Regions from separate parts of the Oceanobacter sp. 4_MG-2023 genome, predicted to be linked through region 2. Evidence: predicted binding sites of a transcription regulator. Region 2 holds the regulator's gene; each other region holds the start of a gene.

Region 1 (4,290 bases), on a different contig from region 2:
TGACCGGGCTATGGCTTGGTAGCCCACTGAACGCCTGGGTATTCAGCTGGCAAGCCTGGCCGACCAGGTTGTGCAGCTGCTCCAGCAAGGGCTGCATAAAACCGTCATATTTCAGCGCTCGTTCGCTGATATCGTTAAGCTGACGCTCCCAGTGCGCGGTCATATCCGGCACTGTGGTGCTTTCTGGCAAGGTATTGATCAGCGCACACCCCAGTGGCGTCGCCAGGATACTTTTGCCTTCGCGGTGTAAAAAACCGCGTTTGAACAGCAGTTCGATAATGCTGGCCCGGGTGGCTTCGGTGCCGAGGCCGTCGGTGTCCTTGAGGATTTTTCTCAGCTGCCGGTCTTTGACAAAACGGTTGATGCCCGTCATCGCCGCCAACAAGCTGGCATCGGAAAAATGCGCCGGAGGCTGGGTGTGTTTTTCATCAACCCTTGGCTCGCCACTCCAGACCAGCTGACCCGGAGATAACGCCGGTAATGGCTGCGATTGTGAATCTGGCCCGTCTGCAGCTGGCCGCTGTTTGCCAGGTGGCATGGCGGCTTTCCAGCCAGGTTCCAGGTTCTCGCGTTCGTTGGCGACAAACCGGCCACCGGCAATTTCCAGTTCGATCCGGCGATCCGCGTAGCGATATGGGGGATAAAACTGCAGCAGATACTGCCGTGCAATCAGGCTGTAGAGCTGTTTTTCCGTCAGCGTCAGACGATCTGCTCCGGTGGTTTTTTCGGTCGGAATAATGGCGTGGTGGGCTTCGACCTTGCGGTCGTTCCAGGCTTTCGAGCGTAGCCCCAGATTGGCTCCCTGCACCACGCTGGCCAGCTCGGGCTGATGTTGCCCAATCGCCTGAATCACCGCTTCCCGGCGACTGTAGTGATCCATCGGCAAGTAACGGCAATCGGAACGGGGATAGGTGATCAGCTGATATTTTTCGTACAACGACTGGCAGCCGTCGAGCACGTGTTTGGCGCTCAGGCCAAAGGCTTTGGCAGCATCGATCTGCAGGGCCGACAAGTTGTAAGGCAAGGGCGCGGCTTGCTGTTTTTCCTTGCGATCCGTCGCAGTAACCCGCGCTTCCTGTTGCCGGATACGGGTGGCGACGTTGTTGGCCAGCCGGGGATTCAGTACCCGGCCTTCTTCGTCCTGATGACTGGCACAGGCATCACTGGGTTGCCAGCTGGCATAAAAGCACAGTGGCTGGTCGGCCTGCAGATGAATCGCCGCACAGACTTCATAAAAGGGCCGGGAGACAAATTGCCGGATTTCTTCATCCCGTCGTACCACCAGACCAAGAATCGGGGTTTGCACCCGACCGACCGACAGTACTTGTTTTAACCCTCCTTGCTGCCCCTTGAGGGTACAGGCCCGCGTCAGGTTGATGCCATACAGCCAGTCCGCCCGGCTGCGCGCCAGGGCCGAAGTCGACAGCGGTATAAACTCCTGGTTGGAACGCAGTTGCGTCAGCGCCCGGCTTACGGCCTTGGGGTTGAGATCACTGACCAGCAAACGTTGCATGTTCTGGCGCTTGGCACTCGGAACATTCAGGTAGCTGATCACTTCATCCACCAGCAGTTGTCCTTCGCGATCCGGGTCACCGGCGTGCACCAGCTGACTGGCTTCTTTTACCAGTTTGCGTAGCACCGTCAGTTGTTTGCGGGTCTGGCTTTTGGGTTGCAGTTGCCAGCTGTCAGGTACAATTGGCAAGACATCCAGCCGCCACTGTTTGAAGGCCGGGTTGTAGGCTTCAGGCTCGGCCTGTTCGAGCAAATGGCCGATACACCAGCTAACCACATCGCCATTGGCAGCGCGCACAAAGCCTTCACCTTTTTGGTGAGGCTTGGGCAGTACCGCCGCAATGGCGCGACCAAGGGAAGGTTTTTCAGCAATAAACAGGCGCATGGAATGTCTGTATAACTGGGATTTTGTACAGTATATCCAGACTGGGAACAAAAGAAACCGTCAGTACCAGGCGCTATCGCTGAACTGGCGGTATCTATGAGTTGGCAAAGAATGGCGCAACCAGCAGCAACCAGCAGCAACCAGCAGCGTTCCGGGCCTGTGCCCTGACTAGCCACAGGCCCACCGGGCAATCAGATACCCCAGTTCACATCATCGTCGTCATCGGTACAGTTACTACGGAAAGACGACAGGCTTGATCGACTGCATTCCAGATCGGTCACCACAATATCAATACCATCGTAATAACCTTCGATCAGCATCCAGTCATCATCGTCAATGGCATCGTTCAGATCACTACACTGACTGAAGCTGCTGCAATCCAGATCCGGGGCGCTGTCGTACAGGTCGATGGAACCGCCACTGCTTTCGGACAGTTCACTGCCACGCACAATCATCTTGAAATCGTAGCTGCTGCCGATGCGGTCATCCGGGCTGCTGTCATCCTCATCCAGTTCAACAGCGGTAATGCTGCCGCCATCACTGGTGGTCACCACCACATCAATATAAGGACGCTCACCCCATACCGGAGTAAAACCATCGATATCGTCTTCCAGTTGCAGCAGCTCGTATTCATCGGAGCTGTTTACCTTGTACAGCAGACACATGGCGGCATCGGCCAGACCACAGTCACTCTGGAACCAACCGATATACCAGGAGGCATCGCTGTCACCTTCGCACGTGCTGTCAAAGTCGTCTTCGGCGGCAGAGCACAGCACGTATTCCAGCGCAATGGTGCCTTCATCGTCGACACTGAACTCCAGCTGGGTTACATAGCTGTTGGCCACCGCAGCGGTCAGGTCATCACAGGCTTCGTTACAGGCAAAGTCGATCTCGCTGGCCAGCTCCCAGGTGGCGTCATCCAGTTCATACAGAATGCCAACGTCGGTGTATAACGATATGGAGAAGGTATCTTCGCTGTCATCAACCGCTTCGGTAGAAATAATGCTGTTGAAAACATAACTGCTGGGGTCGCCATCATCATCAAACGAGACGGTGACGTAGACTTCATAACGGTTGCCCCAGACGAAGTCATCAAAGCCGCTGAACGATTCCTCGACAACTTCCCAGCTGTCGCTGCTGTCTTCCCGAATGCGGAAGCAAAGCGAGGTGCTATCGGAGTCGCATTGCTCTTTGTAATAATCAACCAGCCGGGTTTCTACCTGGTCATCCCAGGTTCGCCCCAGCTCCAGGCAGCCTGACAGTGCCAGGGCCATCAGCGGCAATATCAACCGTATTATCCAACGCATAGGTTCAAATTCTCTGTCATCGGGTCAGTAACCAACGGAACAACCCGTTCAGTCAGGTTAGAGCGACCCCCGTTACGCCGGGGTCTTAACCATCAACCATCGGCCATATTTTGTTGCAGCAGAATCGGCATGGCGTAACCAGTCAGAACCTGCTTTTGTACGTCTTGTGCTTCGCCTTCAATCCGTTGCCACAAGGTATCCTGGATCTGGCGACTGCTGTCACCGGCCCGGGCCTGCAGATAGCAGGAAAAACGCTGCTGTAACAGGCGCACGGCGGCATGATGCACGGGCAGGATTTCGGTCATATCCCGGATCTGGCGATCAATCGCGGCCGCCATGGTTTCGGCACTGGCAAGATCGTCGTCACTCAGCGGTTGGCCAAAATCCACATGGATCGTGCCTTTCTGGCCCACGATACCGGTCAACAAACTACGGGTATCTTCCCCTTCTTCCTTGCTGTAACTGCCGTATTTCGCCCGAGCCACCAGCTCTCTGGCTTTCATCAGATCACAGGGGTCCCACTCGTATTGAATACACACAGGCACCGGACGCAAGGCCGACAGGGTCTCGGCAAAGGTTTCTTTATGTTCCCGGCCGTTTAATGCCAGCATTTTCAGTACCGCTTTGTCGGTCAGGTCGACGCCGTTTTTGGCGCGGCCTTCCCGCTGGGCAATCCAGACCGATTCACGCTGTGCCAGCGAATAGCGAATATAGCCCGACAATTGCTGCAGTGCCGTCAGCTTTTCGCGTTTATTGGTAATGTTTCGTCGAACAATGAAGGATTTATTAAGCCGCATCACGTCGGCAATATCCGGATGGCTGAGCAAATTATCACCAATCGCAATGCGACTGGTTGGCCAGCCGGCCTGATACAACGAGTAGTTGATCAGCGTTGGGTCCATGGCAATATCGCGATGATTGGAAATCCAGAGATGCCCCTGATCCGGAGACATGCTATCCAGCCCCCGTACCACAACGTCGGTGGTGGTTTTGGCCAGTAACCGCTCGACCCAGCCTTCCATCCACATCTGGAAGTCGTGCACGGTATTCACATTCGCCAACTGGCGATCCAGCAGGTAGCGCGCC
Region 2 (4,290 bases):
CAAGCTCAGGCTTGCATATGAACCTGTCGGCCCTGCACGATATGGACGATGGCAATATGCTGGGTGCCGGTGTACATGTTGTCGATTTGCGCAAGCCGCACGGTAATCTGTATATCGGAGTGGGTGCCAAGGCCTTTGCTTTTGAAAGTGACCACTACGATGGTGCAGCTCTGGGTGTTGGTGGCTTTTTCCGTGCTGCCATTCCAACTCATCCGGATGTCAGTTTCGCCGCTTACGCCTATTATGCGCCTGCGGTTGTCTCTTTTGGTGATGCCGAAAACCTGATCAACAGTGATTTTCGTGCCCAGTATGCGGTGATTCCTTCCGCCCGTGTCTATGCTGGTTATCGTTATAATGGTATTCGTGTCGAACATATGGATGAACGCTACAAGTTGGGTGATGGCTGGCATTTGGGCCTGACACTGGACTTCTGATCTGTGGCCGCCATGAACTGGGTTGGACAGACCAATCAGCGCCTGTATCAATGCCGGCTGCTGCTGGAGCAATTACCTGCAGCCGCGGAGGCGAACCTGGGTCAGGCTTTGACTCAGGGGTTAAATGATGCAGCGCTGTTGCAGCTGCTGGCCGCTTATCGGTGTTATCTGAATGAGCTGGCACAGGCAGCCGGTGTGAACAGCCGAGTGGAATCGCTGCCACAATTGTTGCAGCAAACGTCTCTGGTGACGGGTGATATGCGCCAGTGGCAGGCGTTGTCCGAAGACGTGTTCAGCTGGTTTTACCGTTTTTTGCAAGCGGTGGAACAGCTGGGTTGGCCAGCGCTATCAGGCGTGGAGCCAATGTTGGCGACGCGCCTGATTACCTCGACGGCCGACGATCCGGTGTCGGGGGATGGAGAGGATGTGTCCGGTTGGCTGGCCTGCTTTCATCAGCTTATCGATGAGCAACGAGCCAATCAGCGCGAATCCTGAAATTCTGCCCTGCGTGTGTTTGTCGCACCTGTGTTAGACTGATCAGTCACTTTTTATGAGACGATATATGGCACGCTTTTTCGAGATTATTGAGCTTTCCAATGGGGATGTTGCATTACGTCGGGCCGATGAGCAAGACGGTGATGCATTAATGCGAATCCACTTTTCAGAGGATGCCAAAGCCAGCTTGAGTGAGCACCATATGGATGTTGCACGTGTGATGTTGGAAGCCGGTGTCCGTAAGGTCAGCGAGCTGTCGGGCATGGATGTGGATGATGACTTTGATGTTGAAGAACACAGCTATCCGCTGCATTAAATGCTTCGCTGGGTAATGAAAAAACGGGTAGCCTGGCTACCCGTTTTTTATGCGCGACTGTTATATGTATGTCAGAGGTTTGGGCGGACCTGTACCAGTACGACATGGCTGCCACTCTGCCGTGCCAGACTATGCAAGCGGCGACGTTCACGCTGGCTGATATTCCCTTGCCATTCAATAATCAGGTGACTATTACCACTGTTGAGAATGCGTTGGCACAACAGTTGTTGGGTATCTGCCTGGAGATCGATATGAATAACCGGTGCCTTGTCGAGATTCATATCAGCCAGTGATCGTTTGTTCAGCGTTCGGTTAGGGCTGAGCCACATCAGCCAGCGGTCACTGGCATTACAATGCGCCAGCATGGGTAATAGCTGCATCGGCTGGATCGCGCTGTCATCAGAGACAATCACTTCGGTCAGGCTGCCACAGGCGTGTGGCTTGCTTGTTATCGGGTTGATACTCGTAAACGGCAATACGGGCTGACGATCGACTGGCAAGCTGAGTTGGCGCATACAAAACCTCGTGAATGACTACTGACCGATACTGGCTGTCTTGTCTGGGCGGATTGATTAGTGATTACGGCGGATGACTCCGACATACAAACCTTCGATATTGAATTCCTGCTGACGCAAATCGACTTCGATCGGTCGGTAGGCGTCGTTTTCGGCGTGTAACAGCACCTTGTTACGATTTTTTTCCAGGCGTTTGACGGTGACTTCGTTTTCGACCCGGGCCACCACAATCTGACCGTTACGGGCGCTTTCACACTTGTGTACCGCAATCAGGTCGCCATTAAAAATCCCGACGTTTTTCATGCTGTCGCCTTGTACTTCCAGCAGATAATCGGCACTTGGCTTGAAGAAATTGGCGGGCAAGCTGCAGTATTCCTCGATATGTTCCTGGGCAAGGATCGGCTCACCGGCAGCCACGCGGCCAACGACTGGCAGGCCTTCCGGTTCCGTGCCGATAATCCGGATACCCCGGGAGGCACCGGGCATGATGGCGATTGCGCCTTTGCGTGCCAGTGCCTTGAGATGTTCTTCTGCGGCGTTGGGGGATTTGAATCCCAGTTCCTTGGCGATTTCTGCACGAGTGGGTGGAAAACCGGTTTCTTCCAGTGCGGATTTGATCAGGTTGAGTACCTGCTGCTGTCTGGCGGTGAGCTTGATCATAGGGTTTCCATATCTGTTTATCTGTACAGTAGATGTGAATATATACAGTAAAAAACACTGTGTAAACCCACAGTAGTTGATCTTTTCCGGGTTGGTTGCCTGCGAGGTTCCGGTACTGGGCTGTTTCTGATTCTCAAATTACTTTTCATTTTGCGAATCAAAAAACGTCATGCCATGGCAAAGTCAGGTATTGAGAGGCATTACGTTTTGTTATTGAGCTGATATTCAGGGTTTCTGGTGCAGGCCAGGATATTTTATAAAATATTCCGGCATCGCTGTAACCCGCATTAATAAAGGGTTTTTATGTTTCTAGGGCTGGCAAATATGGTGTTTTTGTATCGCCGGATACGCCGCTGGAAAGGGTATTTCAAAAATTGGCACAACGGCTGCAATACCCATGTAACCCCGGTTAACGACTGGCTAGAGCAGAGTAAACAAGGGGTTAACAATGAAATGCTTGAACGTTTTTACAGCCTATAAAATACCTAAAATGCAATGAGGATTACATTATGACAACTTCAATTACGGCGCATAAAACCAGACAGGGTGGTTTCGTTATGACCTCGGAGCTGGTGCTGCTGGTGACTACCATGGTGGTCGGTTTGACAGTGGGTCTGGTGACCATGCGCGATGCACTGACAGCAGAAATGGAAGACGTTGCGGAAGCCATTGGCAGCCTGGATCAGACCTACGCATTTAATGGTCTGGTGAATGGCGAAAGTACCGCCGCCGTCGAAGGGTCGGTTTATGGCGACGCGCCAGATGTGATTGCCGGGGACAATACCGAGTTTACCTTCGTCACCGCCACCGCACTGGAAGGTGGTGCAACGGCTGCCAGTCTGGGTGCCAGTTCTGCTGCTGTTGCAGGGACCTTGACTGCTCCTTGATCGCCTGATCAGGTTCTGACCAATGGGTCAGAACCTTTATTCGTTCAGTGGTTACGGAGGAATGGATCATGAAACGCAGATTAAACGGCAGTGCCATTGTTGGTTTGACGGTATTTTCTATTTCAGCGTTGCTGACCGCGGTGCTGGGATATCGCCAGATCGACAAGATGAATTACCACACGGTGCTGGTGGCTAACCAGACCTTGACCGCCGGTACCCTGGTGACTGAAAACACACTGACGATGCACGAAATTGAAAAAACGGATCGACAGGCGCTGGATGCCAGTCTGGTGGTCGGCAAGGTGCTCAAGGTGGCTAAACAAGCGGGCATGCCTTTTTATTTTGGTGAGCTTGCGGCTCCGGATATCCCGACGTTATCGGAACGACTGGCGGATAATCGTGTTTTATATACCTTGACCGTCAGCCACGGTTCCATCCCGGTTTCGCAAATACAGTCTGCAGACCGTTTTGATGTGCTGGTCAAGAATGCCCAGGGCGTGCGTAAGGCGGCCAGTAATATTCGTATGGTTGGTTCCATGAAAGCGCTGCGGGCAAGTGCGGGTAAATCGGGCAATCATTTGTCGTATCAGGGAGATACCACGCTGGTGATTTCGATATTGCCGGAAGAGGTGTATCCGCTGGCGGCGATCAATAATTCGGATACCGTCAGTCTGGTGCTGCATAATCCGGCGACGGCAGAGGTGGCCACCCAGGCTGTCTGGATGCCGACAGCACCGCAGAATCATACGATTGATGTTTATTCCGGGCTGACGAAAAAAACTGTCATTGTTCATCGCTAGGCCGGAGTCAGACTCCGGTTTTACTGTTTTTGCCTGAGTGGTGAGTGGGCAGCGGCGTTTGTTCCTTGCCCTTGCCCTTGCCCTTGCGCTTGCCGATCAGAGTTTATCCTGTCTCTGTCTCTGTCTCTGTCTCTGTCTCTGTCTCTGTCTCTGTCTCTGTCTCTGTCTCTGTCTCTGTCTCTG
Region 3 (4,290 bases), on a different contig from region 2:
ACCGGCTTCTTCCAGCGTTTTCTTGGTCGCGTGGATCATGCCATCGGCGGTATTACGAGCCTGAATCAGTTCTTCAAAATGTTTGTCCGCTTCCGCATTCGCTTCAGCGTCCTGAACCATTTGTTCAATCTCTTCATCGCTCAGGCCAGAAGAGGCCTTGATCACAATCGACTGCTCTTTGCCGGTCGCCTTATCTTTGGCGCTAACGTTCAGAATACCGTTTGCGTCGATGTCGAAGGTGACTTCGATTTGTGGCGTGCCACGTGGCGCAGGCGGAATATCAGCCAGGTCAAAACGGCCCAGTGACTTGTTCTGGGCAGCCTGTTTACGCTCACCCTGTACTACATGGATCGTTACGGCAGTCTGGTTATCATCTGCAGTAGAGAACACTTGTGATTTCTTGGTAGGAATCGTGGTGTTCTTGTCGATAACCGGTGTTGCCACACCACCCATGGTTTCGATACCCAGAGTCAGAGGAGTAACATCCAACAACAGTACATCTTTCACATCACCAGACAGAACCGCACCCTGAATCGCAGCACCAACGGCTACCGCTTCGTCCGGGTTAACGTCTTTACGTGGCTCTTTACCAAAGAAATCGGCAACGCTTTTCTGTACCAGCGGCATACGGGTCTGACCACCGACCAGAATCACTTCGTCAATTTCACTGGCACTCAGACCAGAGTCTTTCAGTGCCATGCGGCAAGGATCCAGTGAATTCTTGACCAGCTCTTCCACCAGGCTTTCCAACTTGGCACGCGTCACTTTGACGTTCAAGTGCTTGGGACCAGTGGCATCCGCCGTAATATAAGGCAAGTTCACATCGGTTTGCTGACTGCTGGACAATTCAACCTTGGCTTTTTCAGCGCCTTCTTTCAGACGTTGCAGAGCCAATGGATCGTTGTTCAGGTCGATGCCGCTGTCTTTCTTGAATTCATCCGCCAGATATTCAATCAGGCGCATATCGAAATCTTCACCACCCAGGAAGGTGTCACCATTGGTGGCCAGCACTTCAAATTGTTTCTCGCCATCCACATCAGCGACTTCGATAATGGAGATATCGAAGGTACCACCACCCAGGTCATAGACAGCAACAGTCCGGTCGCCACCTTCCTTGTCGATGCCGTAAGCCAGCGCCGCTGCGGTTGGTTCGTTGATAATACGCTTGACTTCCAGACCGGCAATTTTACCGGCGTCTTTGGTTGCCTGACGCTGGGAGTCGTTAAAGTAAGCAGGTACGGTAATCACTGCTTCGGTAACGCTTTCGCCGAGATAGTCTTCAGCGGTTTTTTTCATTTTTTTCAGGATTTCAGCAGACACCTGTGGGGGAGCAAACTGCTCGCCACGTACTTCAACCCATGCATCACCATTGCTGGCTTCCATGATTTTGTACGGTACCATTTTGATGTCTTTCTGAACCACATCATCCTTGAAGCGACGACCGATCAGACGTTTGACCGCAAACAAGGTATTTTGTGGGTTTGTAACGGCCTGGCGCTTGGCAGATTGACCAACCAGTACTTCTTCGTCAGCGTAAGCGACGACAGACGGTGTAGTACGATCACCCTCTGCATTTTCAATAACTCTGGTCTTATCGCCATCCAGGATCGCCACACAGGAGTTGGTGGTTCCCAGGTCAATACCAATAATCTTACCCATGATAAATCTCTCCAAAACTCGAGCAGTGATCACTGCTTGCTTGTCTTTAACCGATTGCAACGAGGAACGTTGCGATGTATTTGCCTATGACTTGTATATGTGTCCGAAGCTGGCGCTTTCAAGGCATGCCATTAAATTTTTGCAACCTGCCATTCAGCTTGCAGAGCTGCCTTTACTCACAACAACCATTGCAGGACGTAACAAGCGACCGTTCATCAGGTAGCCTTTTTGCATCACAGCAACCACCGAATTGGGTTCGGCATCCGCGCTTTCGACCATGGTCATGGCCTGGTGGTGTTCAGGGTCAAACGGATGACCAACCGGATCGACCACATCGACATTAAACTTGGCCAGGGCCGACAGGAATCCGTTCAGCGTCATCTCGATGCCGTCACGAATGGCTTTGGTCGCCTCTTCTTCCGGTGCGGCCGCCAGGCCACGCTCCAGGTTATCCACGACGGTAACCATTTCGTTGGCAAATTTTTCCAGACCGAACTTGTGGGCTTTTTCCACGTCCAGTTCAGCACGACGACGTACATTTTGCATTTCGGCCTGAACGCGAAGAACCTGCTCTTTCAGATCAGCGATTTCTTGCTGGGCTGCTGCCAGCTGTGCTTCGACATCTGGCTGATCAGTGGCTGCCGCTTCTTCAGCCTCTCCGGTCTCAATACTGGCATCAGCTTGCTGATTTTCGTTTTGCAGGGCTTCGTCCTGATTTTTTTGCTCGTCTGACATGAAGTACTCCTCTCGTCGAAAAATGGCGCTCGCAGCTATATGGGGTTCCGCTCGTCGGATTCAAGGGTATAACCGTAAGAGAATTCAACTTGTCACTTGACAGTAACAAGTACTGTATATAAAAACACTGGTTATACATTCAGATAAAGGCGTTATTTTCATGCTCACCCATCTGTCTATTCATCAATTTGCCCTGGTTGAACATCTCGAACTGGAGTTTCAGCGCGGCATGGCCGTCATCACTGGAGAAACCGGTGCTGGCAAATCCATTCTGCTGGATGCTCTTGGTCTGGCGCTGGGTCAACGTGCCGATGCCGCCATGGTGCGACAAGGTGCTGAACGTGCGGAAATCTGCGCCAGTTTTTGCCCAACACCCAAGGCTCGTCAGTGGCTGGCTGGCCGCGATATTCCTGATGAAGAAGACCTTGTCTTGCTGCGGCGGGTTGTTTCGGCCGAGGGCCGCTCCCGCGGCTATATTAATGGCCGCCCCGCGTCTGCCAACGATTTGCGTGAGTTATCACAACATCTGATCGAGGTTCATTCCCAGCACGCCCACCAACGGCTGATGGAAAAAGACGCCCCTCGTGACATCGTCGATGCCTTTGGCAACCTGAAACCATTGGCCACCAGAGTCGCCAACTGTTTTCAGCAATGGCAACGTATGAAAAAACGCCTGCACAAGCTGCAGGAAGTCAGTAGTGAAGTCCAGGCTCAGCGTCAATTACTCAGCTATCAGGTAGAAGAATTACGAGAATTGTCTCTCGGCGTGACGGAGTTGGCGGATCTGGAGCTGGAGCATAAGCGCCTGGCCAATGCAGAATCCATGTTACTGGGCGGACAACAGGCACTGGCCGCCAGCACAGGTGACGACGGTGACAGCCAGGGAGCAGCCCAGATGGCCTGGGTTGCCTATCAGCAACTCTTGCGTATTGATGACCAGCACACCAGCCTGACAGAAGCACGTGACTTGATGCAGCAAGCCCAGATACTGCTCGAGGAAGCAGGTCACTCGTTACGTCACTATCTGGAGCAGGTAGACATTAACCCCCACCGGCTACAGCAGGTAGAGCAACGTCTCAGTGATATTTTCAGCATGGCACGCAAGCATCAGATCCAACCGACCGAGCTGTACGATCACTGGCAGCAGCAAGAAGCCGCACTTGCCGAACTAAGCATGTCAGACGAAGACCTCGCAGATCTGCAAGAGCAAGTGATCGCACTGGAACAGCGCTACTTGACCGAAGCGCAGACATTGAGCCAGGCACGCATCCAGGCCGCCGCCAGGTTGGATGCCAACGTATGTGATCAATTTGATGCCATGGCACTGGGGCGCACCCGGTTTGAAACCCATATCAACCCGCTGTCACTGAGTGAAGCAGGCAAGCACGGCATCGACCAGATCCGTTTTATGGTTCAAACCAACCCGGGGATGCCTGCCGGACCGCTGGCCAAAGTCGCCTCCGGAGGTGAGCTGTCACGAATCAGCCTGGCAATTCAGGTCGTCACCGCAGCCACCAGCGATATTGCCTGCCTGATTTTTGATGAAGTAGACGTTGGTATTGGCGGTGGCACCGCTGAACGGGTGGGTCGCCTGATGCGTGCTCTTGGTGAACGCGGCCAGGTCATGTGCGTCACCCACCAGCCCCAGGTGGCGGCGCAAGCACATCAGCACTTTATGGTCAGTAAGATTTCTGGCGATGAGTACACTCACACGCGTATTACAGAACTCGGCGACACCCAACGGACTCAGGAAATTGCTCGTATGCTGGGAGGTGTTGATATCACACACAGCACCATGACTCATGCCAAAGAGATGCTGGCACTGGTCAAACAGGCGTAGCGCTGGCTGACAAAGCAATAAAATGATACGGCCCAGCATGAATATTCATTAACCGG

The links. Region 2 encodes LexA, which represses DNA repair genes until DNA is damaged. Its sites were predicted from a motif close to TACTGTNTANNTANACAGTA; they were not measured.
Region 1: a site for LexA is predicted at 1,911-1,930, ahead of Q8W24_RS13085 (DNA topoisomerase III). Genes of this name have one in related genera too.
Region 3: a site for LexA is predicted at 2,505-2,524, ahead of recN (DNA repair protein RecN). Genes of this name have one in related genera too.

Annotation. Positions count from the first base shown of each region.
Region 1 covers NZ_JAUYVV010000020.1:5,827-10,116, forward strand. Annotated here, with positions in the region: gene Q8W24_RS13085 (DNA topoisomerase III) at 1-1,897, opposite strand, end outside; gene Q8W24_RS13090 (hypothetical protein) at 2,089-3,204, opposite strand; gene Q8W24_RS13095 (1-acyl-sn-glycerol-3-phosphate acyltransferase) at 3,297-4,290, opposite strand, start outside.
Region 2 covers NZ_JAUYVV010000019.1:65,900-70,189, forward strand. Annotated here, with positions in the region: gene Q8W24_RS13030 (YfaZ family outer membrane protein) at 1-434, shown strand, start outside; gene Q8W24_RS13035 (DUF6586 family protein) at 447-929, shown strand; gene Q8W24_RS13040 (hypothetical protein) at 997-1,245, shown strand; gene Q8W24_RS13045 (cell division inhibitor SulA) at 1,317-1,760, opposite strand; gene lexA (transcriptional repressor LexA) at 1,818-2,420, opposite strand; gene Q8W24_RS13055 (hypothetical protein) at 2,930-3,307, shown strand; gene Q8W24_RS13060 (SAF domain-containing protein) at 3,376-4,107, shown strand.
Region 3 covers NZ_JAUYVV010000012.1:39,808-44,097, reverse strand. Annotated here, with positions in the region: gene dnaK (molecular chaperone DnaK) at 1-1,659, opposite strand, end outside; gene grpE (nucleotide exchange factor GrpE) at 1,813-2,394, opposite strand; gene recN (DNA repair protein RecN) at 2,555-4,234, shown strand.